One region of the Providencia alcalifaciens genome, then DNA from elsewhere that is predicted to be linked to it. Evidence: predicted binding sites of a transcription regulator. Region 1 holds the regulator's gene; each other region holds the start of a gene.
The links. Region 1 encodes PurR, which represses purine synthesis genes. Its sites were predicted from a motif close to CANGCAAACGTTTGCNTG; they were not measured.
Positions count from the first base shown of each region.

Region 2: a site for PurR is predicted at 1,860-1,877, ahead of glyA (serine hydroxymethyltransferase). Genes of this name have one in related genera too.
Region 3: a site for PurR is predicted at 4,590-4,607, ahead of LDO73_RS02685 (NCS2 family permease). Genes of this name have one in related genera too.

Region 1 is NZ_OU659204.1:1,684,192-1,694,919, forward strand. It holds gene pykF (pyruvate kinase PykF) at 1-576, opposite strand, end outside; tRNA gene LDO73_RS07700 (tRNA-Val) at 1,026-1,102, opposite strand; tRNA gene LDO73_RS07705 (tRNA-Val) at 1,144-1,220, opposite strand; tRNA gene LDO73_RS07710 (tRNA-Val) at 1,262-1,338, opposite strand; gene LDO73_RS07715 (MATE family efflux transporter) at 1,498-2,871, opposite strand; gene LDO73_RS07720 (riboflavin synthase subunit alpha) at 3,154-3,831, shown strand; gene LDO73_RS07725 (putative quinol monooxygenase) at 3,913-4,185, opposite strand; gene LDO73_RS07730 (helix-turn-helix transcriptional regulator) at 4,210-4,965, opposite strand; gene punC (purine nucleoside transporter PunC) at 5,129-6,352, opposite strand; gene punR (DNA-binding transcriptional activator PunR) at 6,475-7,380, shown strand; gene purR (HTH-type transcriptional repressor PurR) at 7,396-8,421, opposite strand; gene LDO73_RS18200 (YnhF family membrane protein) at 8,689-8,772, shown strand; gene sodB (superoxide dismutase [Fe]) at 8,861-9,439, opposite strand; gene LDO73_RS07760 (Grx4 family monothiol glutaredoxin) at 10,040-10,387, shown strand; gene rnt (ribonuclease T) at 10,484-10,728, opposite strand, start outside.
Region 2 is NZ_OU659204.1:2,581,428-2,592,155, reverse strand. It holds gene glnB (nitrogen regulatory protein P-II) at 1-246, shown strand, start outside; gene hmpA (NO-inducible flavohemoprotein) at 433-1,632, opposite strand; gene glyA (serine hydroxymethyltransferase) at 1,983-3,236, shown strand; gene LDO73_RS11905 (3-phenylpropionate MFS transporter) at 3,366-4,517, shown strand; gene suhB (inositol-1-monophosphatase) at 4,600-5,403, opposite strand; gene trmJ (tRNA (cytosine(32)/uridine(32)-2'-O)-methyltransferase TrmJ) at 5,528-6,259, shown strand; gene iscR (Fe-S cluster assembly transcriptional regulator IscR) at 6,377-6,874, shown strand; gene LDO73_RS11885 (IscS subfamily cysteine desulfurase) at 7,003-8,217, shown strand; gene iscU (Fe-S cluster assembly scaffold IscU) at 8,242-8,628, shown strand; gene iscA (iron-sulfur cluster assembly protein IscA) at 8,833-9,156, shown strand; gene hscB (co-chaperone HscB) at 9,269-9,790, shown strand; gene hscA (Fe-S protein assembly chaperone HscA) at 9,803-10,728, shown strand, end outside.
Region 3 is NZ_OU659204.1:608,502-619,229, reverse strand. It holds gene metR (HTH-type transcriptional regulator MetR) at 1-333, shown strand, start outside; gene LDO73_RS02695 (carboxylate/amino acid/amine transporter) at 230-1,117, opposite strand; gene LDO73_RS02690 (Na+/H+ antiporter) at 1,184-2,833, opposite strand; gene LDO73_RS02685 (NCS2 family permease) at 3,125-4,471, opposite strand; partial or broken gene LDO73_RS02680 (ArnT family glycosyltransferase) at 5,025-6,709, shown strand; gene LDO73_RS02675 (MFS transporter) at 6,779-7,975, opposite strand; gene LDO73_RS02670 (helix-turn-helix domain-containing protein) at 8,315-8,872, shown strand; gene ilvN (acetolactate synthase small subunit) at 8,918-9,202, opposite strand; gene ilvB (acetolactate synthase large subunit) at 9,205-10,728, opposite strand, start outside.

The sequences.
Region 1 (10,728 bases):
TGAAGCTGCAACAAAGTCGACACCTTGTTGGCAACCGAAAACGAGATCTTCTTTATCTTTTTCTGCCAGCGCAGGTAAACCGATAGAAACGCCCGGTAAGTTAACACCTTTTTTCTCACCAAGATCGCCATTGTTTAATACTTGGCAGATCACTTCAGTTGCAGTGATGTTGGTTACGGTCATACCGATTAAGCCATCATCAACTAAAACGGTATCACCTACTTTCAGGTCTTTGGTCAGGCCAGGGTAAGTCACTGCAACGCGTTCTTGGTTACCGACAACAGAAGTATCTGTTGTGAAAGTGAAAGTCTGACCTGCAACGAGAGAAACATCATTGCCGCCTTCCAGTTTCATGGTACGGATTTCTGGACCTTTAGTGTCCAGCAGAATAGCTGCTTGTTTACCGGTTTTTGCACAGACAGAGCGGAGGTTGTTGATACGTTGACCGTGTTCTTCATAGTCACCGTGGGAGAAGTTAAGGCGCATGACGTTCATGCCTGCATCCAATAACTGAGTTAATTTCTCTTCTGATTCGGTTTTTGGACCGATGGTACAAACAATTTTGGTTTTTTTCATGGCAGTCTATCTAATGGTTATAAAGGAAATCGGTATTGCCGCCGATGCTTAATGCGCAAGATAGTCTATGTTGCGCAACTCATTTATAAGAATAGGCGACAGTCTGGTATTCAAAATCTGGTTATTTAAAAAACGTCACTTTTTGACTCTTATTATAGTGTAGATGACATTTTTCATTAATGCTAACATGCTGATTTGTCTTTGTTGAAACCTTTCAGCATGTGGGATTATTATAAACAACATCAAACTGTGAGACAAATCAAATTTTGCTAAATTTGATGCAGAAGTAATTAAGATCAAACAACAGCGAGATTTTCAGTTGAAAGTGGGTTGCGCAACAAAATAAGGGAAAACAAAATCACAATCAAGACAAATATGATATTTGCAAAAAGCAATTCTAATCAGGGTAAGTAGGGCTCAGGATAAATAATGATTCAGGATAAGTAGAATGGTGCGTCCGAGTAGACTCGAACTACCGACCCCCACCATGTCAAGGTGGTGCTCTAACCAACTGAGCTACGGACGCACTGAGATGAAGCTTAGTTTGTCACTGATGACAAAGTTAAATGGTGCGTCCGAGTAGACTCGAACTACCGACCCCCACCATGTCAAGGTGGTGCTCTAACCAACTGAGCTACGGACGCACTGAGGTGAAACTTTGTTTGTCGTTAATGATAAGTTTAAATGGTGCGTCCGAGTAGACTCGAACTACCGACCCCCACCATGTCAAGGTGGTGCTCTAACCAACTGAGCTACGGACGCATATCAATTATTACTGCTTTAACGACGGGGACGAATATTAACGTTCTGCTGTCAATCTGGCAAGGAGAAAATGTAATTTCGCGAGAGTTTGCTCGTATTTAAAACTATTCGCAGAAAAACATTCGCCGCCTTACCATAAAATGCTGAAAATTACGCCAATTATCGCGTTGAACGTAATAAAACGGTGCTGTCAGGTTGGCGGTGGATCCACAAAATTCGTGTTGCCATACCAATAGCTGCAGCGGTGAGTCCGATAATAAATCCTAACCAGAAACCTTTTGGCCCCATCGGTTCGGTAATGAAGTCGGTTAACGCCAAAATATAGCCAGATGGTAAACCTAAAATCCAATACGCCGTAAAGGTAATAAAGAAAATAGAGCGAGTATCTTTATATCCACGTAACACACCGGCCCCAATAACTTGAATAGAATCTGAAAGCTGATAAAGCGCGGCATAGAGCATCAAGCTAGATGCCAAAACAACCACTTCAGGATTCTTGTTATACATCATCGCGATAGGTTCACGGAACGTGCTGGTAAAGATGGCCGTTAAGCAAGCTAAAGTTAATCCCACCGCTAGCCCAGTATAGGAAGAGACTTTTGCGGCTTCGGTAGACTGACGTCCCAAGTTATAACCAACTCGGATAGTGACAGCGATACCCATTGATAATGGGAACATAAACATCACAGAACTAAAGTTAAGTGCTACTTGGTGGCCTGCGACCGCAACAACCCCTAAAGGTGCGACCAATAGGGCAACAACCGCAAACAGTGTGACTTCAAAAAACAGCGCTAATCCAATCGGTGTTCCGAGCACAATAATGCGTTTCAAAATATCCGGGTTTGGCGCGCCTAATGGTTGAGCAGGGCGAATATCTCTCTGGTTTGGTGCGTGCTTAACATACCATCTCATCATCAGGCACATTGCCCAATACACCGTTGCTGTTGCCACACCGCAACCGACACCACCTAAGGCAGGTACGCCAAAGTGACCATAAATGAAGATATAGTTCACCGGAATATTAACCATCAAGCCAAGAAAACCAATCACCATGCCGGGTTTTGTTTTTGATAAGCCTTCACACTGGCTACGGTATACTTGATAAAATAGGTAACCCGGGGCTCCCCACATAATCGCGTGTAGGAAGCGAACCGATTTATCGGCTAACTCTTGGTCAATATGAGGCATATTGCTGATGATCAATTTACTGTTATATAACAGCAACATGATACTAATGCCTAAAATAAAGGCTAACCACAAGCCTTGTTGAACTTGGTCGCCAATCAGGTTTCTACGACCCGAACCGTTCATTTGAGCAATGATTGGCGTGAGTGCCATGAGAATACCTTGCCCTAATAAAATAGCAGGCAACCAAATAGAAAAACCAACAGCCACAGCTGACATTTCGATTTCGCTAACACTTCCCGCCATAATAGTGTCCACAAACCCCATTGCGGTTTGGGAAAATTGGGCGAAGAAGATAGGGATACCGAGAGCCAGCAAGCTACGCGCTTCTGTAATATATTTCTGCACGCATACACCTTTACAATAAGTTTCGAATTAAAAAAAGAAAAAAGCGGAATGAAATTCTATGATTTACTAAAAAATCAGATAGTTAATGCTAACCCCTTATTCTATCTCTTTTATGTAACCAATCCAACATAGTTATCGATAAGAATAATAAAACAGCAGATTTGTATAGAAATAGTTTAAATATTTTGTGATGGCAGCATAAATATAACCACTCAAATAAGATAGATCTCTGAAAATTCTTAGGTAAACTGAGTTCATTAATTCACTGCACTGAGAGTCATTATGTTTACAGGCATTGTTCAAGGAACCGCTCCAATTATCGCAATCACGGAAAGAGCTAATTTCCGTACTCATGTCATGAAATTCACGCCGGAATTATTAGTGGGTTTAGAAACGGGGGCGTCCGTTGCGCATAACGGTTGCTGTTTAACCGTGACTAAAATTGAGGGGGAAAATGTTAGCTTTGATTTAATCAAAGAGACATTGCGCCTCACTAATTTAGGTGAGTTAAAAGAAGGGGATGTGGTTAATATTGAACGTGCTGCTAAATATGGTGATGAAATTGGCGGACATGTGGTTTCGGGTCATATCGTGACCACTGCAGAAATTAGCAAGATTTTCACCTCTGAAGATAACCATCAAGTTTGGCTATCTATTTATGATAAAGCCTTGATGAAATATATCTTACATAAGGGATTTGTGGCGATTGACGGAATCAGCTTAACGGTCGGTGATGTTATTAATAACCGCTTTTGTGTGCATCTGATCCCAGAAACGTTGGCGAGAACAACACTGGGTAGCAAGCGACTTGGTCATAAAGTCAACATTGAGATTGATCCACAAACTCAAGCTATTGTTGATACTGTTGAGCGTGTTTTGCATCAGAAAGAGCAAGAAATATTATTGAAGCAGAAACAAGAAAGTGAAGACTCAGTAGACAACGAGAAATCATCAATCTAGTTTTTATTTGATGAGGTTATAGCTCTATGCAGAGCTATAACCTGTTGAATCGGTAGGTGATAAATTCACCGAAGTATTCTATTACTTCTCACTAAAATTGACCGAAAAAGTGGCATTGTCACGTTCAATCGCGTCAACAAGTTGTTTAAAATGAGTGCTTTTTTGATACATTTCTAATGCTTGAGCATTTTCCCACTCTTCAAACACAATGTAGCCGTTTTCTTTTGCCATCAGATCATACTGCAAACATCCTTTTTCCATCCGACTGCGCTTGGCAATTTCGCTAACGATTTTCTTCGTTAAATACCCATCCTTTTTTTCGGTAGTGATTTGGGCATATACAACAATACTCATACCATTCTCCTTATGTACTCAGAACTATCTTAATGGAGACTTTGTTTTTGTATTGTAAAAAAGCGAATAATTTGACTTTAAAAACGCCGACGGTGTCATGGTAAAGTAACGCTTAAAATCACGATAAAAGTGGGATTGATCATAATAGCCCGTTTCAAACCAACGATAAGTATCTTGTTCTTTCACCATGGTTTTCATCACTTGCTCTAGGCGACAATTGATCTGGTAGCGTTTTGGTGTGATCCCAAATTCTTTTAAAAATTCTTTTTGAACTAAGCGTGCGCTGTAGCCAATATCATCGGCAATCTCGGTAATTTTTTTATTTGGATTTCGATAAAGGGAATCGATGACTTGGTCAATAAAATGGTTTTTTTTGGTTGCTTTAGTGACGTAAAAACACGAATTCAACTCTTTAAAAGAAGAATTGGCCAATGATTTAAACCAGTTATCACTCCAAACTTGGTTAAGCGGAGTGGGGATATCCGTATAATTTAACGTGCGCTGGGGAAGCAAAAAACGTAAGGCATCATGGCGAATACGCAGCACCATCACACTGGCATTATTCGGGATAGCCGTAAATATATTGACTCTGGGGATGATTAACTGAAATGGATTGACGGATGTATGCTCGTGAGTCGACATGCTAATATTTTCAGTCGAAACCCAGATTTCAGCACCTGTGCCTGGGAAGACTTTAATAGCATCAGTAAATTTCTTGATAATCAAAACTGAACTAACAAACTCTTTTAATTCATCAGGAGGATAATACTGTGTCAGCATGGCTCTTCAAAACGTCATAATTGAATATGCTAATAATAGCGTGTTATAGGAAAAAAATTAACTCCAATAAATACGTATTAACCAAAATAAAAAATCAGCCACGTTATCAATAATGGTAACGTGGCTGACTATAATGATTCTAAAAAATAACTTTAATTAACGATTAATCATGCTGATATTCAGTATGCTTAATCGCATTATTTGATTTGCTGGCACAACGCTGCATGAAATAGCCTATAATCATTGGGATCACCGTGAATGCCATCACGCCAGTAGTAGCAAGTAAAGGGTTAAAGGTAAGCGCAGATACTAATAAGCTAGCTAAGAAGCATAACCCTAACTGTAAGGCATTTTGTAATGCAGCGGCCTTACCACTAGCTGATGGGAACGTATTGAGGGCTTTGGCTACTGCAATTGGGTATGATGCTCCGTTCATTGCTGCCATAAAACAGAATGGAACTAAAATCATGGTTAATGTTGGCTGAGTATAAATCGACATGGCGAAGAGAATCATCATGCTAACGGCATAACCGGCTAGCAAGATTGGGAACAACGTTTCAGCGCGAACTTTAGCTAATACGAAGCGGCAGCCGTATCCCCCGACAATAAATGCCAGTGTTTGAGGAATATAACTCAGGCCGATATCTGCAGGGTTAAAGCCCATATTGCGTAGAATAAACGGTGAACCCGTTAACCATGCAAAAAAGCCAGCGCTACATGCTGCGTACACAAGCACGTTACCACTGAAAACAGGGGAGCGTAACAAGGTAGCAAAGGAAATTTTGGTTTGTGGCTGGTTTTCTTCTGCTGTGACTTTCGGGGCAACTTTTTTTAACATCAAAGTCGGTAGCAAAAGTAAAACGCCCACCATCATCAGCACGATGAAGATAAATTCCCAGTTTTTGTGTTCAAGCACCCAGGCACCTAAGAGGGGCGCTAAGGCGGGAGAAAGAGCCACTAAAGGCATGATAGAAGCAAATACTTTTTGAGTATCAGCTTCGTTATAGCGGTCGATAACGAGGGCTTGCCATAAAACTGCAGCAGAACAAACGCCAACAGCCTGTAAGAATCGAAGGATTAATAGCTGAGTAGCATCGGTGACCCAAATCATTGCTAAGCAGCTAACAATAAACAGGGAAAGCCCCACAATAAGGATAGGTTTACGGCCTAATTTATCTGAAAGGGGTCCCCATAGTAGCTGGGCAAAAGCAAAGCCCGCTAGAAAGATACTCAGAGATGCGCTGATAGCGCCTTCAGTCGTATTTAAGGATGTTTGCATTGAACCAAAGGCAGGCAGATACATATCGATGGCTAAAAACCCCAGCATGCTTAGGCCAGCAAGGTAAATCAAAAATCCAGAGGAGTTTTTTGTCGCAGTATTTGTCATAGTTTTTGCTTAATCTATATTTAAAATAATGTTAATAGTTATCTTATTGTATAGGCTATTTTTTTACGTTGTGAAACGGTAATATTTGGACTCTGCTATCAAATAATTTGAAGGGAAAGAAAATGTGGTCAGCTCATGCACTTGAAGTCATAGACGCAGTTGCTCGAACGGGAAGCTTTAGTGGTGCTGCGGATGAGTTGCATCGAGTCCCTTCAGCGATCAGTTACACAGTAAAACAAGTCGAAGAATGGTTGGCAGTTCCGCTATTCGAGCGCCGTCACCGTGATGTAGTATTGACGGAAGCTGGGGTTATTTTTATTAAAGAAAGTCGAAGTGTTATCAAAAAAATGATTGATACTCGACACCAATGCCAACAAGTTGCCAATGGGTGGCGTGGACAGTTCAGTATTGCTGTTGATTGCATCGTAAAACCGCAGCGTACAGAACAGTTGATTTTGGACTTTTATCGTCATTTTCCTGACATTGAACTGTATATCCACCCTGAAGTGTTTAATGGGGTTTGGGATGCTTTAGCGGATGGACGTGTGGATGTCGCGATTGGCGCGACCCGAGCATCACCAATTGGTGAGCGCTATAGTTTCCGTGACATGGGTTTTATGTCATGGCGTTGTGTTGCGAGCCCCGATCATCCATTAGCGAAAATTCAGGGCAAGCTGACGGATGACCAAATGCGTGAATATCCAAGTTTGTGCTTAGAAGATACCTCAAGAAGCTTACCGAAAAGGGACACTTGGGCGCTGGACAACCAACGTCGCTTAGTTGTGCCTTACTGGGAAAGTGGTTTAGCGTGTTTGGCAAATGGTTTGTGTGTGGGGATGGTTCCAGAGCACCGTGCGGCTCCGTTGTGTGCAGAAGGCAAGCTAGTTGAGCTGGAATTAGCGCAGCCGTTTCCTGAAAGCCCTTGCTGCTTAACGTGGGTTGAAAAGGATACATCTCCAGCGCTGAGATGGCTTCTTGACTATCTTGGTGATAGCGAAACGCTCAACGCGGAGTGGTTTTCGAGCTAATGTTCTGAGATAGGATTAGCGGCGATAATCAATAAATGGACCGTCAGCCACGGAACGGCGTTCAACTAAACGCGGGTGAACTTCAATCGTTTGCGCATCTTCGCGTTTATTCACAATACGATCGAGCAACATCGCAAATGCCATCTGACCTAAACGCTCTTTTGGCTGGTGGATTGTGGTTAACGCGGGGGTGAAATAGCGCGCATTACGCACGTTATCATAGCCAATAATGGAAATATCTTGAGGGACGCGTAATCCCATCTCGTCAGCTGCACAGATTGCTCCCATCGCCATGATGTCTCCTCCACAGAAGACAGCTGTAGGACGGTGTTTGTTACTGAGGATTTGCATCATTGCTTTGTAGCCTGATTCTGGTTCGAAATCCCCTTGAACAATCCATTCATCTTTCAACGTAACTTTGGCTTCTTCCATGGCTTTTTTGAAGCCTGTTAAACGCCCAATACCTGTATTTCTTTCAAGGGAGCCGGGGATCACGCCAATTTCACGATGACCACGATCAATAAGATAACGACCCGCTAAATAACCACCGTGGAAAGAGTTATCAATAATACTGTCAGTGAAATCCCCGCGAGAGGTACCCCAGTCCATGACAACCATTGGAATATTTCGGTAATCTTCTAACATTCCAATCAAGGTGTCGGGGTATTCTGAACACATCACAAGTAGCCCATCGACACGTTTTTGTGCCAACATTTGCAAGTAAGCTTTTTGCTTGCCTAAGTTATTGTGAGAGTTACATAAAATTAGAGTATAGCCTTTCTCATAGCAACTATTCTCGACAGACTCGATCACTTCTGCGAAATAGGGGGCTTCACTTGATGTTGCCAACAGGCCAATTGATTTGGTGTGGTTGACTTTTAAACTACGCGCAACCGCACTCGGAGAATAATTGAGCTCTTTGATGGCGGCCCAAACGGCTGTTTTTGTATCATCAGCGACAAAACGCGTCTTGTTGATAACATGGGAGACGGTTGTGGTAGAGACGCCCGCACGTTTCGCCACATCTTTAATTGTTGCCATGAGAAGAAAAAACTCCTAACCAAAACTTGGTCTCTAAAATAATTCTAGTTAAATAATTACCTGCATATTGATGCATAGTACCTTTGCTGGCAATAATTTAGCGATTTGTTATCGATTTTGTCTGATCTAGCGCAAAAACGAAAGAAATAATTGATGTTATAACATGTGATATAGACACTGGTTTTACATTTTTGTGCATGTATACTGAAATAACCTTTTTATTTTATGGTTATTTGATAATTCAATTTCTTTATATGAGAGGGTCTCATGGATACAGATTTTAAATATGGATTGCTAGCTGCGTTTGGCTCTTTAGCGGTAATTATTTTGTTTGCTGTGCACATTTTTTGATTTCATTTCCATCCTAGCGACTAAGGATGAGAAATAATTAAGGGCGAGTATTACACTCGCCCTTAGTCATTTTAGAACTGAACTAAAATTAAGCCAGATTTTCTTCAACAAATTTCCAGTTAACCAGCGCCCAGAAGTTTTCTAAGTATTTTGGACGTGCGTTACGGTAGTCGATGTAATAAGCGTGTTCCCAGATATCTACAGTCAGAACTGGCTTGTCGTCACCAGAAATTGGTGTTGCCGCGTTAGACGTATTAACGATAGCCAGGCTGCCGTCTGCTTTCTTCACTAACCAAGTCCAACCTGCACCGAAGTTTTTAACTGCGGCATCAGTGAATTGCTCTTTGAACTGAGCAAATGAACCGAATGCTTTATTGATAGCTTCTGCAACTTTACCTGTTGGCTCTCCACCTGCATTTGGTGCCAAGCAGTGCCAGTAGAAAGTGTGGTTCCAAACTTGAGCGGCGTTGTTGAATACGCCAGCTTCAGAAGTTTTGATGATATCTTCTAAAGACAGACCTTCAAATTTGGTGCCTTTGATCAGGTTGTTCAGGTTAACAACATAGGTGTTGTGGTGCTTACCGTAGTGGTATTCTAAGGTTTCAGCGGAGATATGAGGTTCTAAAGCATCTTTAGCATAAGGTAGAGCTGGTAATTCAAAAGACATTGCGTACTCCTTGATTGCTTTTATTCAGTGTTTAGGGTGTTTGCTCGTAAAATGAGCGAAATTAAATGTACTTCTATTAATTAATCTACTTCTAGTATCGCGACGTCAAGCTATGGTTAGCTATTGCGCCGCATTGTAAGTCATGTTTTTATCATAACAGAATACAGGTTACAGTAAGAAAAAAACTGTTCCATGATGCTATTTATGCCTTAATTGTTAGTAAGTTGCATAATTATTATTCCACTGCGTGTCGTTATTGTCATTGAAGAGCAGGGGAATACATCAAGTGTTATTAATTTGCTAATATATTAACAAATAACTCCTATGATTACACGGCAAAAACACCTAACGTGAATTTTTTATAGTAAAAAGAAAACGTTGCTATTTGCTTTTCACCTTTTGAGTACAGCAAATAGGAGTGCTATAGTATTCAACTTATAAAACTGGCATATTGTATGAAACAATCATGGAACAATTTGCGATGTTTTGACTATGCCGGCGATTACACCGGTCAATGTGTTCTGTCTAATGAGTTACCTTGCAAATGATTCAAAGTGGCTCAGTGACTGCAAAATCAGCACCCACGTTTTAGGATATAAAATGACAACAATCGAAAAAATTGAGCGCCAAGTTAAAGAAAATCCAATTTTATTATACATGAAAGGCTCTCCAAAACTGCCTAGCTGCGGTTTTTCTGCTCAAGCTGTTCAAGCACTGTCTTCTTGCGGTGAGCGTTTTGCTTACGTTGATATTTTACAAAACCCGGACATTCGTGCGGAGCTGCCAAAATATGCTAATTGGCCAACATTCCCACAGTTATGGGTTGATGGCGAGTTAGTTGGCGGTTGTGACATTATCGTTGAAATGTTCCAACGCGGTGAATTGCAAGCGCTGATCAAAGAAACTGCGGATAAATACCGTCCAGCAGACGAAACCATCACTGAGTAATCAAATGGTTCAATAAGCTTTCATGCTTATATTGATGAAAACCGTATTAGCGTAAAACTAATACGGTTTTTTTATATTTGAGGAATTAAAACTAAATTACTGTGGTTCACTAGGTAGTGGCCATCCGCCCAATTTTTTCCATTTATTGACTAATTCGCAAAATAATAGCGCGGTGCGATTAGTATCGTATAGGGCTCCGTGGGCTTGCTTGCCATCAAATGGAATACCTGCGGTGACACACGCTTTCGCAAGAATGGTTTGTCCAAAGACTAATCCGCTCAGTGCTGCAGTATCAAAGGTTGCGAAGGGATGAAAAGGGTTGCGCTTTAACCCTGAACGCT
Region 2 (10,728 bases), 900 kb from region 1:
GAAGTGAAAGGCTTTGGTCGCCAAAAAGGTCACACTGAACTGTATCGCGGTGCAGAATATATGGTGGATTTTTTACCAAAGGTAAAAATTGAAATCGTTGTGCCGGACGATATTGTTGAAAGCTGTGTAGAAACCATTATGCAAACGGCGCAAACCGGCAAAATCGGTGATGGGAAAATTTTTGTGTATGACGTCGCTCGCGTAATTCGTATTCGTACAGGTGAGCAGGACGAAGAAGCAATTTAATTTTTGTCTTAGTTGGCTTATTTAGCTTTTGGCTAGCGAGTTAACTAGAATGAAAAATGCGGTAACGGGATAAATATATCTTACATGGGATGATAATATATTTATATGCGAGTCCGTTACCGCAAAAATTAAAAATCATTTATAACTAAAGCTTTAAAAACAATTCACTATAATGAATAGCTGCGATTAATTTAACGGTAATACTTTATGAGGGCCAAAACACTCATAATGAATGTTATCGGCAGCAACACCCATTTCAATTAGCTGCTTTCCAACATGTTGCATAAAGCCAACAGGCCCACAGAAATAGAATTGCATATTTGGCTGAAGCACTTTCTCTTTAACTTGCGTTAAATCCAGTAATCCTCGGTATTGGTAATCTTCACCTTGTTGGTCTTGTGGCGCGGGCTGATTAAACCAAATTGCGGAATGGCCTTGCTTGTGTTGCGTCATTAATTGACTAACTTCTTGATTAAAAGCGTGTACATCCCCATTTTCAGCAGCATGTAGCCAATTCACAGGTGCTTGGTGTTGGTGTATGGTGAGGTGGTTAAGCATGCTAAGCATTGGTGTTAAGCCGACGCCAGCAGAGATTAAAGTCACTGGCGTTTTCGGCTCGACATCAAGGTAAAAATCACCGCATGGTGGCGCTAAACGAACAATATCGCCTTCATTGAGATTTTGATGTAAGAAGCCTGAAACGATGCCTTGTTCTTCACGTTTCACTGCAATACGGTAGGTTTTTCCATTTGGCGCAGTAGTGAGTGAATACTGGCGAATCTCTTGATTTTCAAAACTATTTTCATTCAGGTATACAGTAATATATTGTCCCGGATGATAATCCGCCACCGCTTTACCATCTACTGGAGTGAGTTCAAAACTGGTGATAACGGCACTTTGAGGCTGCTTTTTAGTGACTTTGAATTCACGTAAGCCTTCCCATCCGCCAGATTTCTCGGCGTTTTCATGGTAGATCGCGCTTTCACGGTTAATGAAAATATCTGCCAGCACGCCATAAGCTCTTCCCCATGCGTCCAACACTTCCTGACCTGGGCTCAGTAGCTCATCAATCGCAGCGAGCAGGTTTTCCCCGACAATCGGGTAATGTTCTGGTTTGATATTTAAGCTGGCGTGTTTTTGCGCGATTTTCTCCACTGCACCAATTAACGCTTCTGGGGTTTCAATATGGACTGCATAGGCGCAAATGGCGTTGAATAGGGCTTCACGCTGATCGCCATTCGTTTGATTTCTCATATTGAAAATATCTTTCAGTTCAGGATGTTGTTTAAACATTCTGTCATAAAAGTGAGCGGTCAATTTAGGACCAGTTGCTGCGATGGCAGGGATGGTGGATTTAATTGTGGCGATAGTTTGTTGATCAAGCATACAGGTGCTCCTGAATTATTTTCATAATATTATGAATTTATAAACATGTATTTTATATGCAACTTATAATATTTAGCGGGAAATGTAAATAATTAACGCATTAAAAAGTGGGGGAATTCACCGCAAAATTAGAGGTGGCTAGCAAAGTTAGATATTCATCTCGGTATTATTGAAATGTGCGCTATTATATTTTGTGTTGTTTAAAGGTATCTGAAAGCAAAAAAATTAATGCAATCGTTTGCGTATATTTTTTCTTAGGGGCTATCTCAACGACGAAAAAGAGTTTACACTGTCAGTCATTAAGTTGAATTGATTGTTACCTTATTGAATTGCTGAGGCAGGAGAAGCGAATGTTAAAGCGTGAAATGAATATTGCAGATTACGACCCACAACTGTGGGAAGCAATGGAAAAAGAAGTACAACGTCAAGAAGAACACATTGAATTAATTGCTTCTGAAAACTATACCAGCCCACGAGTTATGCAGGCTCAAGGCTCTCAGCTGACCAATAAGTATGCGGAAGGTTATCCAACTAAGCGTTATTATGGTGGTTGTGAATTCGTTGATGTGGTTGAGCAATTAGCTATCGACCGCGCAAAAGAGTTATTTGGTGCTGACTACGCAAACGTACAGCCACACTCAGGTTCACAAGCTAACGCTGCCGTTTATATGGCGCTGCTGCAACCAGGTGACACTGTATTAGGTATGAACCTTGCACACGGTGGTCACTTAACTCACGGTTCTCCAGTAAACTTCTCCGGCAAACTGTATAACATCGTTCCTTATGGTATCGATGAAAGCGGTAAAATCGATTACGACGATATTGCAGCTCAAGCGAAAAAACATCAACCAAAAATGATCATCGGCGGCTTCTCCGCATATTCTGGTGTGGTTGATTGGGCTAAGATGCGTGAAATCGCTGACAGCATCGGTGCTTACCTGTTCGTTGATATGGCTCACGTTGCAGGTCTGGTGGCGGCAGGTGTTTACCCTAACCCAGTTCCACATGCTCACGTCGTTACTACAACAACGCACAAAACTTTAGCGGGCCCACGTGGTGGTCTGATTTTAGCTAAAGGCGGCGATGAAGACCTGTATAAGCGTCTGAACTCTGCGGTATTCCCAGGTTCACAAGGCGGTCCTCTGATGCATGTTATCGCAGGTAAAGCGGTAGCACTGAAAGAAGCGATGGAGCCTGCGTTCAAAACTTACCAACAGCAAGTCGCTAAAAATGCGAAAGCGATGGTTGAAGTGTTCCAAAAGCGCGGTTTTAAAGTGGTATCTGGCGGCACTGAAAACCACCTGTTCTTAGTTGACTTAGTTGACAAAGATATCACAGGTAAAGACGCTGACGCTGCACTGGGTCGCGCAAATATTACTGTAAACAAAAACAGCGTACCTAACGATCCGAAGAGCCCATTTGTGACTTCTGGTGTGCGTATCGGTTCTCCTGCAATTACACGTCGTGGCTTCAATGAAGCAGATGCACGCGAGCTAGCTGGCTGGATGTGTGATATTCTGGATAACCTCAATGACGAAGCGACCATTGAAGCTGTTAAACAGAAAGTATTAGCTATCTGCAAAAAATACCCAGTTTATGCATAATGGCGATATGCTCATAAAGTAAGCTGAATTAACACGATAAACCCGCTTCTACACTTTGTAAAAGCGGGTTTTTTGTTGTCGGTTGTAAACCCCTTCATAGGGAGGGGAATAAAAAATAAGGGAGGAGTGATGGTTATTCCATCAACGCGTTGGCTAGCGATTGATTATTTTACCTACTTTTTTGCCTACAGTATTTTCTTACCATTTTGGTCAGTATGGCTACAAGGTGAGGGAATTGATGCAGAAATGATAGGGCTTTTGTTAGGTATCGGGCTTGCAGCGCGTTTTCTTGGCGCAATGTTTATCACCCCCCAAGTCAAAGAGCCTTCCAAACTGATCAATGCATTGCGATTACTGGCAGCGCTTTCCCTTATTTTCTCCATTGGATTTTCATTCGGCTCCCATTGGGCGTGGCTGATGTTCGTCATGATAGGGTTTAACCTATTTTTTGCCCCTATGGTGCCATTAGGGGATTCACTGGCAGGAACATGGCAAAAACAGTTTACTTTTGATTATGGCAAAATCCGTGTTTGGGGCTCCATCGCCTTTATTATTGGGTCATCGTCAATGGGCTATTTCGCTGGCGTGTGGGGACATACCTCTATTATGGTGGCGCTGGTGATCAGCTGCGCGGCCTTATTATTAGGGGCGATGCTAAAACCAGCGATTATGCCCGCGGGTGTGGCAAAAATCGATGGGGCAAATAAGGTATCATTCAAACAGCTGATTGCAGATAAAAACGTATTGTTGTTTTTAATCTGTGTGACGCTGTTGCAAGGTGCTCATGCCGCATATTATGGATTTGCCTCGCTGTTCTGGAAAGAAGCGGGTTATTCCGATTTAGTGATCGGTAATTTATGGTCGCTGGGTGTGGTGGCAGAAGTGATTGTATTTATGCTGAGCCATCGATTATTCCGGCGTTGGAGTGCACGTAATTTACTTTTATTATCCGCAGTTTGTGGAATTATCCGCTGGGGAATGATGGGGGCATTTACTGCATTACCAGTCTTAATTATTGTTCAGATATTACATAGCGGAACCTTCACCGTTTGCCACTTAGCGGCAATGCGCTTTATTAGCGCGCGTAAAGAAAATGAAATTATACCGTTGCAAGGTGCTTATTCTGCATTAGCGACTGGGGGAGGGCTTGCGGTGATCACCATTATGGTTGGTTATATTTATGAACGTATGCCTGACCAGCATGGTGTCGTGTTTTATTTGATGGCGCTCTTGGCTGTGCCTGCATTGTTTATTCGACCAAAAGTGACGGCTCAGTCTTAGACTGGGGTTACCATAACGCAATAATAAAAAGGGCGCTTAGTTTTCACTAGCGCCCTTTTTAGCAAATTTAACGTGGGTTAAATTAACGTTTTAATGCTTCAGATAACTCATCTTTCATTGCAGCCAGAATATCGCGAACAACGCGCGGACTACCTGCGACTAAGTTACCTGATGCTAAATAGTTATGACCGCCTACGAAGTCAGTCATGATCCCGCCAGCTTCACGCATGATCAGTTCACCACCTAAGAAATCCCATGGTTTTAAACCGATTTCGAAGTACGCGTCCACACGGCCTGCCGCCACGTAACATAAATCCAGAGCCGCTGAACCCGTGCGACGGAAATCTGCACATTGGTCAAACATTTTGCCCATGATATTCATGTAGATAGGAGCGTGTTGTTTGTGTTTGAATGGGAAGCCTGTAGCGACAATTGCGCCTTCAAGATCGCGTTTCTCAGCGAGACGTAAACGGTAACCATTCATCTGAGCGCCTTGACCACGTACAGCCGTGAATAATTCGTTACGCATTGGGTCATAGACAGCAGCAACCTCTGTACGGCCTTTAATGCGTACAGCGATAGAGACTGAGAAGTGAGGGAGACGTTTTGTGAAGTTGGTGGTGCCATCCAGTGGATCGATTACCCATTGAATATCATCATCTTTACCTAATAACTCACCACTTTCTTCAGTGATGATAGTGTGGTCTGGGTAAGATTTACGAATAATATCAACGATAATTTGCTCAGCGTCACGGTCAACGTTAGTGACGAAATCGTTAGCACCCTTTTGGGTTACTGTTACGTTCTGAGGATCTTCATAGTTTTTAGCTATGTAATTACCAGCCTTACGTGCAGCACGTATGGCGATGTTAAGCATCGGATGCATGGGTATTTTCCACTGGGATGTTAAAGAACGAAAATCAAGAGACGCAAAGTATATAGATGTTCGTCACAATAAGCAATTTTGTGTTAGACTCTTGCGATTAATTTTTCATGACAACGTATAAACCATGCTAGAAAATATTCGTATCGTTCTTGTTGAAACCTCACACACTGGCAATATGGGCTCAACCGCTCGCGCAATGAAAACTATGGGGCTTTCAAATCTCTATTTAGTTAATCCTCTCGTCGAGCCTGATTCCCATTCTATTGCATTATCCGCAGGGGCAAGTGATGTGATTGGCAATGCTAAAATCGTAAAATCTCTCGATGAAGCGCTAGAAGGGTGTAAATTAGTCATTGGTACCAGCGCACGCTCTCGCACACTTTCTTGGCCAATGGTCGAGCCTCGTGAATGCGGTGTGAAATCTGTTGAGCAGTCAAAAGAGTCACCAGTTGCGATTGTCTTTGGTCGTGAGCGCGTCGGCTTAACCAACGAAGAGTTGCAAAAATGTAACTATCATTTGTATATTCCGACCAACCCAGAATACGGTTCGCTGAATTTGGCAATGGCGGTTCAATTAGTTAGCTACGAGATCCGCATGGCGTATTTGGCAATTGAAGAAAAAAATACGCAAACATCGACCGATGATGAGGTAGAATATCCACCAGCGGAAGATTTAGAACGTTTCTATGTTCATCTTGAAAGCGTATTGAACGAATCTGGCTTTATTCGCAAGGCGCACCCAGGGTTAATTATGAATAAACTGCGACGTTTATTTACCCGTGCCCATGTTGAAACCCAAGAGTTGCACATTCTTCGTGGCATTTTGACATCAATGGAAAAATGGGCGAAAAAATGAGGTTAATGCCGTGGTAAAGTGAGCATAATACTTGAGTAAATTAGTCAGGTAAATAGTTGACCAAATTACTCAGGTATGTCACAATTGCTGCATATTTTACCACGGAGTATTTATGTTATGAGACTCACTTCCAAAGGGCGTTACGCAGTAACTGCGATGCTAGATGTCGCGTTACATTCTCAGACAGGTCCAGTACCTTTAGCTGACATTTCTGAACGTCAGGGAATCTCCCTCTCTTATCTTGAGCAACTCTTCTCTCGTTTACGTAAAAACGATTTAGTTTCTAGTGTTCGCGGTCCCGGTGGCGGTTATTTGCTTGGGCGTGATGCTGACCAAATCTTTGTTGCTGAAGTAATTGCTGCGGTCGATGAATCCGTGGATGCAACCCGTTGTCAGGGTAATAAAGAAGGTTGTCAAAATGGCGACCGCTGCTTAACTCACGCATTATGGCGTGACCTAAGTGACAGAATCACCAGTTTTCTCAGCAGCATCAGCCTTGATGAGCTGGTTAAGAATCAAGAAGTTTTGGATGTTGCTGATAGGCAAGATAATGAAAAGCGTAAAACAATGCCGAACGGCATTACACCAGAATCCATTATCAATGTTCGTGCCTAATATAAAATAGATTATAAATTGCAGTCGATCACCAAATGGTGAAAAAGCCCAACCTATAGCGGCTTGCACCCTTGGGGTCATTAAAAAATTAAAGGCAAAGTTGTCTTGTCCTTTGGAGTATGTGAGCAATGAAATTACCGATTTATCTAGATTATTCAGCAACTACGCCTGTCGATCCGCGCGTTGCTGAAAAAATGATGCAATGTCTAACAATGGATGGGAATTTTGGTAACCCAGCATCTCGTTCACACCGTTTCGGCTGGCAAGCTGAAGAGGCGGTAGATATTGCTCGTAATCAAATCGCTGAATTAGTGAATGCCGATCCTCGTGAAATCGTCTTCACATCAGGTGCAACAGAATCTGATAACTTAGCTATCAAAGGTGCTGCCCAGTTCTATCAGAAAAAAGGCAAGCACGTCATCACTTGTAAAACAGAACATAAAGCAGTTCTGGATACATGCCGTCAATTAGAGCGTGAAGGTTTTGAAGTGACTTACTTAGCACCTCAAAGCAACGGTTTAATTGACCTGAAAGAGTTAGAAGCGGCAATGCGCGAAGACACCATTTTAGTGTCAATCATGCACGTAAATAACGAAATCGGTATTGTTCAGGACATTGCTACAATCGGCGAATTATGCCGTAGCCGTGGTATCGTATTCCACGTTGATGCCACTCAAAGCGTGGGTAAATTACCTATCGACCTGTCAGCGTTAAAAGTTGACCTAATGTCATTCTCTGCACACAAACTGTACGGACCAATGGGTATCGGCGCACTGTATGTTCGTCGTAAACCACGTATTCGTTTGGAAGCGCAACAACACGGTGGTGGTCATGAACGTGGTATGCGTTCAGGAACTTTACCTGTTCACCAAATCGTGGGCATGGGCGAAGCTTACCGTATCGCTAAAGAAGAAATGGCTCAAGAATCTGAACGTCTGCGTGGTTTACGCTTACGTTTATGGAACGGCATTAAAGATATCGAAGAAGTTTACCTTAACGGTGACTTAGAAAATGGTGCGCCGCACATTCTGAACGTCAGCTTCAACTATGTTGAAGGTGAGTCATTAATGATGTCGCTGAAAGATTTAGCAGTTTCCTCTGGTTCAGCATGTACTTCTGCAAGCTTAGAACCTTCATACGTGCTGCGTGCTTTAGGTATGAATGACGAACTGGCTCATAGCTCAATTCGCTTCTCTTTCGGTCGCTTTACGACGGAAGAAGAAATTGACTATGCAATTAAACAAATTCATGGTGCGATCGGCCACTTACGTGAGCTGTCTCCTTTATGGGATATGTTTAAAGCAGGCGTAGATCTCAACAGCATCGAATGGTCTCACCATTAATCAGACAGTTTCAGGAGTTTAAAAATGGCTTACAGCGAAAAAGTTATCGATCATTATGAAAATCCACGTAACGTCGGTTCATTTGATAACAATGATCCAAGCGTGGGTAGCGGCATGGTAGGTGCACCTGCTTGTGGTGACGTTATGAAGTTACAAATTAAGGTAAATGATGACGGTATCATTGAAGATGCACGTTTTAAAACCTATGGTTGTGGCTCAGCAATTGCATCAAGTTCACTAGTTACTGAGTGGATGAAAGGCAAAAGCTTAGACGAAGCTGAATCAATCAAAAATACAGCGATCGCGGAAGAGTTAGAATTACCACCAGTGAAAATTCACTGCTCAATTCTGGCTGAAGATGCAATCAAAGCTGCTATTGCTGATTACAAAAGCAAACGCCAAGGCAAATAATAGATAAGTATCAGTAAGTAAGGGCTGTACCTTAGACCATATAAACAACAAAAATAGACAGCCCACGACTGATAGTTAAACTCAAATTAATTAAAGATGTATTTATTATGCAACTTTAAATATAATGAGTTGTACCGATGATTTGAAGGCGGATGCTAATAATTTCTAGCATCTGCCTTGTTTGTTTCTAAAGTGAGGTTTGCAATGTCGATTTCTCTTACTGAAAGTGCAGCGCAACGAATTCAATCTTTTTTGAATAATCGTGGTAAAGGCGAAGGCTTGCGTTTGGGTGTAAGAACTTCAGGTTGCTCGGGAATGGCATACGTGCTTGAATTCGCTGATGTAATTAATGAAGAAGACACCGTTTTTGAAGACAAAGGTGTTAAGGTCATCGTCGATGGCAAAAGCATGGTTTATTTAGACGGCACTGAGCTGGATTTCGTAAAAGAAGGCTTAAACGAAGGGTTTAAATTTAATAACCCTAACGTTAACAGTGAATGCGGATGCGGTGAAAGTTTTCACGTATAATGTCTTCAAATGAGCATGACTTTGACCAATGTAACTAACGTGGCGTTAATGACCACATGATCTTTAGCTAAGCTTAGCTACATTGGTACCCGGTTCGAGAAACTGAGCACTTATGGATTACTTTACTCTTTTTGGGCTAACCCCTAATTACGCGATTGACAGTGAGCAACTCACACATCGCTTTCAAGAATTACAGCGACAATATCATCCCGATCGCTTTGCAACCTGTTCAGAACAGGAAAAAATGCAAGCACTCCAACATGCTGCGACTATCAATGCGGCATATCAATCCCTTCGTCATCCGCTGAAACGCGCGGAATATATGCTGTTACTACATGGTTTTGATATAAATAACGAACAACATACCATGCATGATACCGCATTCCTGATGGAGCAACTCGAATTACGCGAAGAGTTAGATAACATCGAAAACAGCCCGCAAGCCCTTGAACGGGTGTCTGCCTTTATGAAAAATGTCAAACAAATGCAGCAGACGCGCAGCGCCTTGATGGTTTCAGAACTCGATGCGATGCAGTGGGAAAAAGCCGCTGATACCGTCCGAAAATTGCGTTTTCTCGATAAGTTACAGCAACAAGCTGAGCAACTCGAAGAACGGTTACTAGACGACTTTTAAGAGAAAACGATTATGTCTTTATTACAAATTAGCGAACCCGGAATGACCGCCGCGCCGCACCAACGTAAGTTGGCGGCAGGGATCGATCTTGGTACAACACACTCTTTGATTGCCACAGTTCGTAGCGGTGAAGCGGCGGCATTACCCGATGCACAAGGGCGCTATTTGCTTCCTTCTGTAGTCAATTATCAAGCAGATAACCGCATTGTGGGTTGGGAAGCGAAACAGTTATCTGAACAAGATCCTGTCAACACTGTGATTTCAGTGAAACGCATGATGGGGCGCTCATTAGCCGATATTCAAAAACGTTACCCGGATTTACCTTATCAGCTAACGGCTAGCGAAAATGGTTTGCCATTTATTCAAACGGCTGCAGGGCAAGTGGATCCTATTCAAGTTTCTGCGGATATTTTAAAAACGTTGGCAAAGCGAGCAGAGCAAACTCTTGGCGGTGAAATGGATGGCGTGGTGATCACGGTTCCAGCTTATTTCGATGATGCCCAGCGTCAAGGCACCAAAGATGCCGCTCGTTTGGCGGGCTTGCATGTTTTACGTTTACTGAATGAACCTACTGCTGCCGCGATTGCTTATGGCTTAGATTCTGGTCAAGAAGGGGTGATCGCCGTTTATGATTTAGGTGGCGGTACATTTGACGTGTCGATTTTACGCCTGAGCCGCGGTGTCTTTGAAGTGTTGGCAACAGGTGGTGACACTGCGTTGGGTGGAGATGATTTTGACCACGTATTAGCACAGTGGATTGCACAGGAAGCGGGTCTTTCCATTCAAGGTGATCACCGTTTAACGCGCCAATTATTGAACATTGCCACCGAAACAAAAATCGCATTAAGTGATGCTGATTCCGCAACAATTACTTTACCTAAGACTGCCACTGGGTCAAATTGGCAAGGTACAGTTAGCCGTGAAACCTTTGAATCACT
Region 3 (10,728 bases), 1.1 Mb from region 1:
GCCGGTGTTTCACCCAATATCAAAACTGTCGACAATACACTGATTTTAATTCAGATGGTGGCGGCTAAAATGGGGATTGCGGCACTGCCACACTGGGCGGTGGATTCCTTTGAAAAACAAGGTTTGATTACAACGAAAACATTAGGAAGTGGATTATGGAGCCGACTGTACGCTGCATGTCGTGAAGGGGAACAGCGCCAGCCAGCCATTGAAACATTTACCAATACCGCTACTGATCACGCGGTGGAGAATTTGTCTTACGTGAAGCCGGTGCGAGGATCCAGCGCTTATGCACCCACAGAGACGCAATTATCAGGCTCGACCCCATGGTAAAACTGAGCCAATTAGGATGTTGCTGCCAAATGGCAAAATTCACTAATAAGCCTGCTGGAACCATCATGTTATTCATTATCGCGAGGGTTCCGGCATCCACTTTTGTGGCACCATAGTTCCACAGAAAATAGCCTATTCCCGACGCAACCACACCCAACCATAGTAAAACTATCCATTGAGCTTGGCTTGTCGGCACCATCGCCTTATTCCCAAACAGTAGCCATCCTATCAAGGCAATCAACGTCGCCCCGAGATAGAACCACGAAAAGGCTTGATGCTGGGGGATCGGGTGCACTTCCATTAAGCGCTTATAGCCCACTTGCCCAAGTGCAAAGAAGATGTTGGCAAGCTGAACAAACATCAATCCAGTCCAGAATGATTCGCTAAGGTGATCATAACGAATAATGGCAGCACCAATCACGGCTAATATCGAGCTAAACAGGTAGCCTTTACGTAGGCGCTGGCGCTCTAAGAGATCGTAAATCAACGTGACATATAGCGGAGTTAATACCGTAAATAGCAAAAATTCTGCCACGCTCAGGTATTTATAGGCTTGGAAAACAAAGTAATACATGATCCCCAGCTGGCAAGCCCCCACCAGCATATACAGAGAGATCACTTTGGCGCTGAAGTTACGCCAACGCAGGAAAGGTAGGAATACCAGAGAGGCTAAACTCACGCGGATAAGCACAGACAACCAGCTATCCACCTGCCCCGCGAGGTATTCCCCCATTAAACTAAAAGACGCTGCCCAGAGCAGCGTCGTGAAGACGAGTAACCACATTGTTGTTCACTCTCAAGCACAATGATTTAACAAACAAGATGCCCGTAGAATACTCGTTTTTTCGTTTTAATGCTCTTTTTCGATCAGCACGGCTTCTAATAAATCCAGATCCACCAGCAAGCTTTGTAAGGTTTCATTACTGATTTTCCGGGTTGCACGTAAGTGATAGAGCTCTCCACGTTCTGCGCGTAGCGCCGTTAAGCGAAAACGTCGTTCAAGGTCTTCAATTTGCAAGTTATGCTCCATTTCGTCTTGGTCTGCCGTCCGACGACGTAAATGACCAATCACCCTTGTCGCAACCTCGTTGATGTCTTCCGAGTCTAATTGCTCTTCCACATCCGCAGATAAACGCTCTTGCATCTTGTTCAAGCTGACAATCGCCACTTCTGCCATTGCTGCTTTCGCCATACGGATTTCGTTAATATCCGCCTCTTTATCCCCCACTTTAAAATTACGTAGCAGGAGTGGTAACGCCACAACGCCCGCAAAAATAGAGAATAAAATGACCCCAGCGGCGATAAACACCAGCTGGTACCTTGCAGGGAACGGAGAACCATCAGTTAAAAACAGAGGTACCGAGAGCACACCGGCTAAAGTAATCGCCCCACGAACCCCAGCAAACGACGCTAGCCACAGTTCACGGACTGTATAGTTCGCAAACTGTAATGGGCGTTTTTTCAGGAACAAGCGACTGAATCTCTTCATCAACCATAGCCAGCAAAAACGTAATAACAGCAGCGCAAAATAGATAATCACCACGGCGGTGAATAACATCCACGTTTCAACGCTTGGGTCGAGTTCCGCTTGAATAACCGATGTTTCCCAAATCCCCGGTAATTGCAGACCAAGCATAATGAACACTAAGCCATTAAAGACAAACTCTAACATCGACCAGACGCTATCAGCACGTAAACGCATCGCCAAAGGGGCATTACGTATAACGCCAGATTTGGTGATAGTCATACCCGCAGCAACCGCCGCCAAAATACCCGAGAAACCGATATGTTCCGCAATCATGTAGGAGGCGAATGGTAACAGCAGCATAAAGACAATTTGTGTTGCGGGGTCATCCCCACTCCAGCGGCTCATTAAGCGCAGAGATTTACTGTATAACCAAGTCACAGCAACGCCCGCCAACAGGCCACCAACTGCGACTTTAAAGAATTCGATTGTGACACCCGATACGCTGAAAACCATCGTTCCCATGGCAATCGCCACGGCGAACTTCAACGCCACCAGACCGGAAGCATCGTTCATCAATGCTTCCCCTTCGAGTACGCTCATCATGCGTTTGGGAATTCGCCCTTTCCCGACGATAGAGGACAATGCCACCGCATCTGTTGGGGAAAGTACCGCTGCCAGCGCAAAGGCGGCAATAAGCGGAATACCGGGCATCAGCCAGTAAATCAGATAACCAATTCCGATAACGGTTACCAACACTAGCACTAATACCAGAATGAAAATTTCTCGCCCATTCTGGAAAAATTCACGGGTAGGGGTTTTCCACCCATCGACGAATAACAGCGGTGGAATCAACAGAACCATAAAAAGTTCAGGGTCAAAAGAGACGTGTAACCCAAACTGAGGCCACGCTAATAATGCACCGATAGCGATTTGAATAAGAGGAAGGGGAATACGGATGGGAATGACTTTCGTCACCACACCAGAAACAGAGACAGCCAAGATCAAAATAAGAATAGTAAAGAAAATTTCCATGTTGCCCTTACTTATTAACTAATGCATACCCTAAATATCGCAGCTTAAAGTATAACGGGAGAACCCAAAATTTGCCTGCCGCCGCATAGTAAGAGATAGCACCGTCCAGACCATGAGATTTTCAGTCAAGGCAGCCATTGGTTGAAAATAGGCATTTCACTTCATTTACCGCCTTAGCACTATTCTATCCTTAACAGGCTATCTGACGGGAAAATAATTTGGACTTTAGAACGAATCGCAACAATCCGTTAAAGGGCGACAGCAGGTGCCGCCCTATCATGAGAATTACCTTTAGATAGCAAGGCCGGCAGCATAAAACGCTACCAATAGAACCGCGATAATCACACTACCTATATTCAGTTTACGCCACTCACCCGCACAAATACGCCCGATAACCAGTGAGGCGAAACCTAACATAATACCGGTAACGATATTGCAGGTTAATACGATGAATACCGCACACAATAAACCTGACATTGAATCCACAAAATCATCGAAATCTAATTTCGAGACATTGCTCAGCATCAACAGACCCACATACATCAACGCTGGTGCCGTTGCATAGGCAGGTACCAGATAAGACAATGGCGATAAGAACAAAATAAATAAGAATAAAACACCAACAACTACGGCGGTTAAACCTGTACGACCGCCTGCTGCGGTTCCTGCTGCAGATTCAATATATACGGCAGCTGGTGATGCACCGATAGCCCCTGCAAAAATGCTGCTTACAGAGTCAGCGGTTAATGCTTTTCCACCATCAATAATCTGACCGTCTTTATCCAGCAAGTTCGCTTGACCCGCAACCGCGCGGATAGTCCCCGTTGCATCAAAAACGGCTGTCATTACTAATGCCAGAACGCTTGGCAGAACCGCTGCTTGAAGAGCACCCATAATATCCATGCTAAACATCAACGCTAAACCATCTTCACCGAATGAAGGCAGTTTAAAGAAACCTTGGTATTTAACAGCAGGGTCGAAAATCAAACCAATAATCGAAATCGCGATAATGACTAATAACACCCCACCCGGCACGCGGCGTTTTTCTAAACCAAAAATTACCGCTAAGCCAATCAGAGACATTAAAACAGGGAATGAAGTGAACTCACCCAACGCAACAGGTAAACCTGCATTTGGGTTTTTAACCACTAAGCCAACGCCCGTCGCTGCAATCAACAGTAAAAACAGACCGATACCAATACCCGTACCGTGAGCCACGCCCATTGGCATGTTACGTAAAATCCAACTACGAATACCTGTCACAGAGATAATGGTGAATAAACACCCCATTAAGAACACGGCACCCAATGCAACTGGAATACTAATATGTTGCCCTAACACCAAGCTAAAGGCGGTAAATGCGGTCAATGAGATTGCACAGCCAATCGCCATTGGCAGATTCGCCCATAACCCCATTAATAAAGAACCAAAACCTGCCACTAAACAGGTTGCGATAAACACAGCAGTAGGTGGAAAGCCTGCTTGTCCTAACATACCCGGCACGACGATGACAGAATAAACCATCGCTAAGAATGTCGTTAATCCCGCAATGATTTCGCGGCGCACTGATGAGCCACGCGCTGTGATCTTAAAATATGAATCCAATTTGCAATTGGATGAAGCCTGTTGGCCTGCCATGGTATACCTCTGCTATTAATTTTAGAAAATTCTATGTCACTATTTTTGCTAATATTTTCCTAAGCATTTATTCATTTTTTGCTTGGTGACTTAGCGAATATCGCCTCAAACTGAAACTCACGTAAACGATTACCTTTTGATAAATGTTCACTGAACCGAGATAACTGGTAAACAGAGTGACTCTCTAGGGACAGTGCGCAAACGTTTGGCTTTCAGAACAAAGTGAGGCGAATTGTGAAGAGCGTAATTATCGTTCGAAAGGGGGGAATTGATCAAGTGTTTTATAACTGGCTACTTTTTAGCCGCTAACCATAAAAACTGCGTCGTATTTTTACAATCCTCCATGAAAGTTAGTCATATTTCGTTCTATATATCCTTTGTTTAAATACATGTGTGAGAGTGTTGCTAAAATCCCCCACTAATATTGAGTTTTTAATAAATAATCTGTTTATGAAAGTATTTATTCTCTAATACTAATTAAATAACTCATTTCTCTGGTGATTATTTTTATAAATATATTTTTTAATAATACTTAACACTCGCTATAAATATTATGTCAACCATTACAACCTCAATTAAAACAATGCCAAAAAGTGCCTTAATACTTTTTGCTGTATTTTTACTGATTTATCTCCTTCCCGGGATTTATGGACATAGCCCATGGAAGCAGGATGAAAACTACAGTTTTGGTATTATTCAAACGATGTATGAGACGGGTAATTGGCTGGTTCCTACCAATGCGGGCGAGCCTTTTATGGAAAAGCCGCCACTCTATTATTGGACGGCGACGTTTTTTTCTCATTTACTATCGGGAGTGATGCCTCTATACGATGCAGCCCGCAGCGCGAGCTTATTTTTTTCTATTATTAATTTTTCATTTTTTATTTTATTAGCTCGTCGCTTTTTTAAATCCGACAGTTTTTCTGATATCCGTATTTGGATAGCTGTTGCTCTGTATATTTGTGCGCCCGGAATATTGCGACACACCCATGAAATGTTCACGGATGTATCGCTAATTACAGGGGCTACCATCGGTTTATATGGCTTATTAGGGTTAATTCAGCAACAGAAAATTGCTGCGTCCGCCTTCTGGCTCTGCCTTGGAACCATTATCACCACCTTATCTAAAGGTGTATTTATTCCCGGCGTTCTGTGGATCAGTCTATTTTTGGCACCTGTGTTTCTCGCTCAGTGCCGGTCTAAACAGTTTTGGTTACCCGCGCTATTCGCAGGCTTGGTCGCTCTCATTGCTATCCTACCTTGGCCAATTATTCTGTATGTGCAGCATCCCGAGCTGTTCGTGACTTGGTTCTGGGAAAATAACATTGGTCGCTTCCTTGGATTCTCCGTTGAAAAGTTAGGGGCTAAAGCCAATTTCACGCGCATTCCTTCTGCAGTCGCATTCTTTGCGCTCCCTGCAGGGCTACTGGCAACTGCCTATTTTTTACGTCATCCACTCAAACGCCTGCGTGATCATAATGAATATTTGATTGCCATATTTCCCGTCCTTGGCGTGGTATTCTTACAAATGTCTGCCAGTGGGCGAGCACTCTATTTACTGCCCTTTATTGCTCCGATGGCGATCCTCGGTGTGCAGGCTCTTGGCTGGTTTCAGAGAAAGTATTGAACGCATTTGCACGCTTCGCCGCCCTCTTCTGGTCTGGGATAATTCTCTTTCTGTGGGTTTGCTACGCTATCGTACTTGTTGGTCATCACGCCCAATGGTTGCCTGTTTTTGGTCGTTGGTTACCTCTTGATTACCAAATGCATTTTTCTGTATTTGCGTTGATAGCGGGCATTTTTATTACCTGTTTTTGGTTCTTCCGCAATCGTCTTATTTCCTCATCAAACAGCGCTTTCCAAGCGACAAGAAACTGGTCACTGGGGATGGTAAGTGTGTGGAGCATTATTCTCACGTTGTTTGTTGGCTGGATTGATTATTCAAAAGGCTACGAAGGGGTTTTTGTGGATCTTCGTCATCATTTAGAAGGGCAATTTACCCAGAATGACTGTATGGCTTCCGAAAACCTTGGGGAATCAGAAGCGCCGATGCTCTATTACTACACCGGTATTTTGCATCAGAGACAGATGGAAATTGAAAAACCACAGCAGTGCCGCTGGCTGATTGTGTTATCCAAAGAAGTTCAACCCGCTCCTGAAGGCATGGAACTGTTTTGGTCAAATCATCGCCCTGATGAATTCCGTGAGAATTTAGTCGTTTATCGAGTGATAGAATAGTGGGTAGCCAATAAAAAATCCCTGAGCCAAAAACTCGGGGATTTTTTTAGGACATTGATAATAAAAACGTTACTGAGCTTGTTGTTCAATGGCTTGAGCGCCATATTTTTCACGGGTAAACCATAAAAATAGCCCCGCAATTCCAATCAATAGCATTGGCAAGCCAGACGGTGAAATCGCCGTTGCGGCTCCAGCCAATAATGGACCTGAAAGATTACCCACGCCCCATAACATTGCCGCTGCGGCGTTGGCTATAATCAGCTCATTCCCTTTGAAGTATTGGCCTATCTGCACTAAAGCAATGGTGTAAATAGCCCCAGCCGTCGCCCCTAACACAAACAGTAAAACCCAAATAAAGTAAGTGTGCGTGATTAAGAACGGCAACAGCATACTCGCCCCTAGCGTGACCACACCACAAATACGGTACAATTTTTCGCGATTCATGTGGTCAGCTAACCAACCAAACGGCATCTGCATAATCGCATCCCCCGCCAAAATTGCGCTGATCATCATCGCAGCAACCGCCTCGGTATGCCCCATGCCCATCCCATAAATCGGGAACATCGACAGGATAGTGCCATCGAAAAAAGCAAAAAATAGGATTCCGGCACAAATTCCAGGAGCAACTTTCACGAATTGTACAATTGAAAAGTTAGATTCTGACGCCGTTTCTGCAAGCCTATCCCCTACTTTTTGATCCATCAGTAGGAATAAAGCCACAGAAATTAAGTGGATCAAGGTACAGATAAACAGAGGCGATTTATCTTCCACACCATAATAGGCAATAAATGACGGACCTAATAATTGGCTCACGGTAAATACCGTCGTGTAAATCGCTAATATCCGCCCGCGCTTGTTTTCAGGGGATAATTCGTTGATCCACGTTTCCCCCAAACAAATCATCACTCCGCTCGCAAGTCCCGTAATCAATCGCAAAGGGAAAAGCAACCATAAAGGTAGCGAACTTAATAGTGGCAGTAAGCTAATGGCGGAGATCATCGTCGCAATTAACATCGCTTTGCGCTTTCCACACCACTTCACAATGCGCTGTACCACAGGGGCAATCAAAAACATCCCCAAGGCTGGAGCCGCAGAGATAATGCCAATGTACAGCTCACCCACACCAAAATTATTCAGCCGCAGCGCCACCATCGGGATACTGAGACCAATCACGATGCCGATAACGGCAATGCTGGTTGTAATCGTAAAAATAGCAAAAGAAGCAGAACGTCGAAAATGTTGAAAACTCGAATTAGCAGGGTTCATTTTTGTATTAATCTGCTCAATTAGGATTAATTGTCAGATATAAACTCCGAAAAAATATTATTTATTTGAAATAAAACACTGTGACATATTCAGTCATTAGAATAATACAAAGTAAATTATATCATGAATTTATTCAACAAAATAACACACTGAAAAACAACAAATCTTATTTTTATAATTGTTTATTTAAAAAATAATTTTTAGATTATTTCTTCATTTATTCGCATTCAGCAAAATATTATTTTCATAATATCGGGTTTCTGACATTTCATATTTAAGATGTTAGAATTGACAGCAGAAATGAGAATTTATAAAAGCAATATTGTGGAAGACAGTGTCGTGGAAAATAAAATAAATATAAAAATTGGTCAGAAAGTGCGTCTGTTACGTCAAGCGAGAAACCTTTCTCTGAGTCAGCTTTCCCTCTTATCAGGGATCTCTAAAGCTGCTCTTTCTAAACTGGAATCAGGGGATTCAAACCCACGCATCGACACCTTAGAGTCCATTGCAGCGGCACTGCGTTTTCCGCTCAGTGACTTATTTACACGCCAAAATGAATCTTATCCTTATTTGGTGAAGGCCACACCACTCGAAGGCGATTATTTAGAGCAATTTAAATTTCGTATCAGCATGGGAAACGTCTCTGAAATTTGGCAACTCAGTATGAAAAGAGGCGCAATTATTAACAGCCCCGCTCATATGGTCGGCACCCATGAACACATTATGGTACACGCGGGTTCCCTTATGCTACGCTTAGAAAATGAGCAAAATGTCGTTCTTGAGGCCGGGGATTTTTACGCTTTCAGCGGAGACTTTCCTCACGCTTACTTATCTATTGAAGGGGATGTGCACGCCACCGTCGTGATGACCTATTCACATTTAAGTGATGGCGTTTAATGTGTCAGCTTACCATCCTTGTAGGCTGACAACATCCGTTAAGATTTACTGCAAATAATCCTGCATGATTTCAAACACGCGCAGATCATCGCTAAAGCGAACTTCACGGACGTCTTCCAGTTTTTCAACTTGGTTAATCATCTGCGATAAACGCTCATCTTTTTGTACTAATAACCAAATTCGGCTTTCATCTCTATCTTTAATTGGCAAACATAAGATGCCATCCACGTTAAATGCACGACGAGCAAACAGCCCGCAAATATGTGACATGACGCCCGGATGGTTGCGAACAATTAATTCTAAGGCGATAGGGTGATGTTCAAATACCATAATTACGCTCCGATCATATCAATATTAGCGGCACCAGGAGGAACCATTGGATATACCTTCTGATTTACATCAATCAAGGCATGAATTAAACAAGGACCTTTGGTGTTCATAATCGCTTCAAGTGCCATTTCAGGGTCGGCTTCATTATTTAAATCACACGTTTGGAAACCAAACCCAGAGGCAATTTTAATAAAATCCGTCTGATACGGATAAGCCGCTGCAAAGATACGATTCTCAAAAAACAGATCTTGCTGCTGATGCACCATTCCCAATGCTTGGTTGTTCATTAAAATAATTTTAACGTTTAACTGATGCTCAGCGGCTGTCGCCAATTCCTGAATATTCATCATCAAGCTGCCATCACCTGAGAAACAAACGATGGTTTTATCTGGGTGAGCCAACGCTGCGCCAATTGCGGCCGGTAAACCAAAGCCCATTGTGCCCAAACCGCCGGATGTTAACCACTGGCGAGGGCGTGATAATGGATAAGCTTGCGCTGCCCACATTTGGTGTTGCCCAACATCCGTCGTGACAATCGCCTCTTCCCCTGCGGCTCGTGCAGTGGCTAATACCAAACCGTAATGATCTAACGGATCATTCGCATTGGTTAAATTCAGCGGATAATTATTTTTCAGATCATTGACTTGTTGAACCCACTCTCGGCGATCGTTTCGCTCAACTAATGGCAGCAACAATTCCAGAATCTGTCCCGCATCGGCATGAATAGCAATATCAGGGCGTTTGATTTTACTGATTTCCGCTTTATCGATATCAACGTGAATAATTTTGGCATTCGGACAGAATTTTTCTGCGTTACCAATTGCACGATCATCAAAGCGAGCGCCAATAACAATCAGTAAATCAGACTCTTCCATGATCATGTTCGTGCTACGTGCCGCATGCATGCCCAACATGCCCAAATACAACGGATGACGTATCGGGATAGTGCCCAACGCCATCAAGGTCATTGTTGTTGGTAAAGAGGCTTTTTCCGCAAAAGCGATAGCTGTCGCCGTTGAATCCGAGCTAATCACTCCACCACCTAAATAGAGAACTGGGCGCTTCGCACGGTTGATCATTTCCGCCGCGTGGATCACTTTTTCCATATCGAAACTTGGGGTTTTGTCTTTCGGTAAAACCTCTGGCAGTGCATCTAATTCAATGGTTGCGGTCTGAACATCTTTTGGAATATCAATCCAAACAGGCCCTGGACGCCCAGACTCAGCGATACGGAATGCTTCGCAAATAACCTGAGGTAGGTCTTCAATACTGCGCACCAAATAGTTGTGTTTCGTAATCGGAATCGAGATACCGTAAGTATCCACTTCCTGAAACGCATCGGTACCAATCATCGAAGATGGCACTTGCGCAGTGATGCATACTAGTGGAATTGAATCCAACTTAGCATCTGCAATGGCAGTCACTAAGTTAGTGGCTCCGGGGCCACTTGAGGAAATACATACCGCCGCTTTACCTGTGCTACGCGCAATTCCCTGCGCAATAAAACCCGCACCTTGCTCGTGACG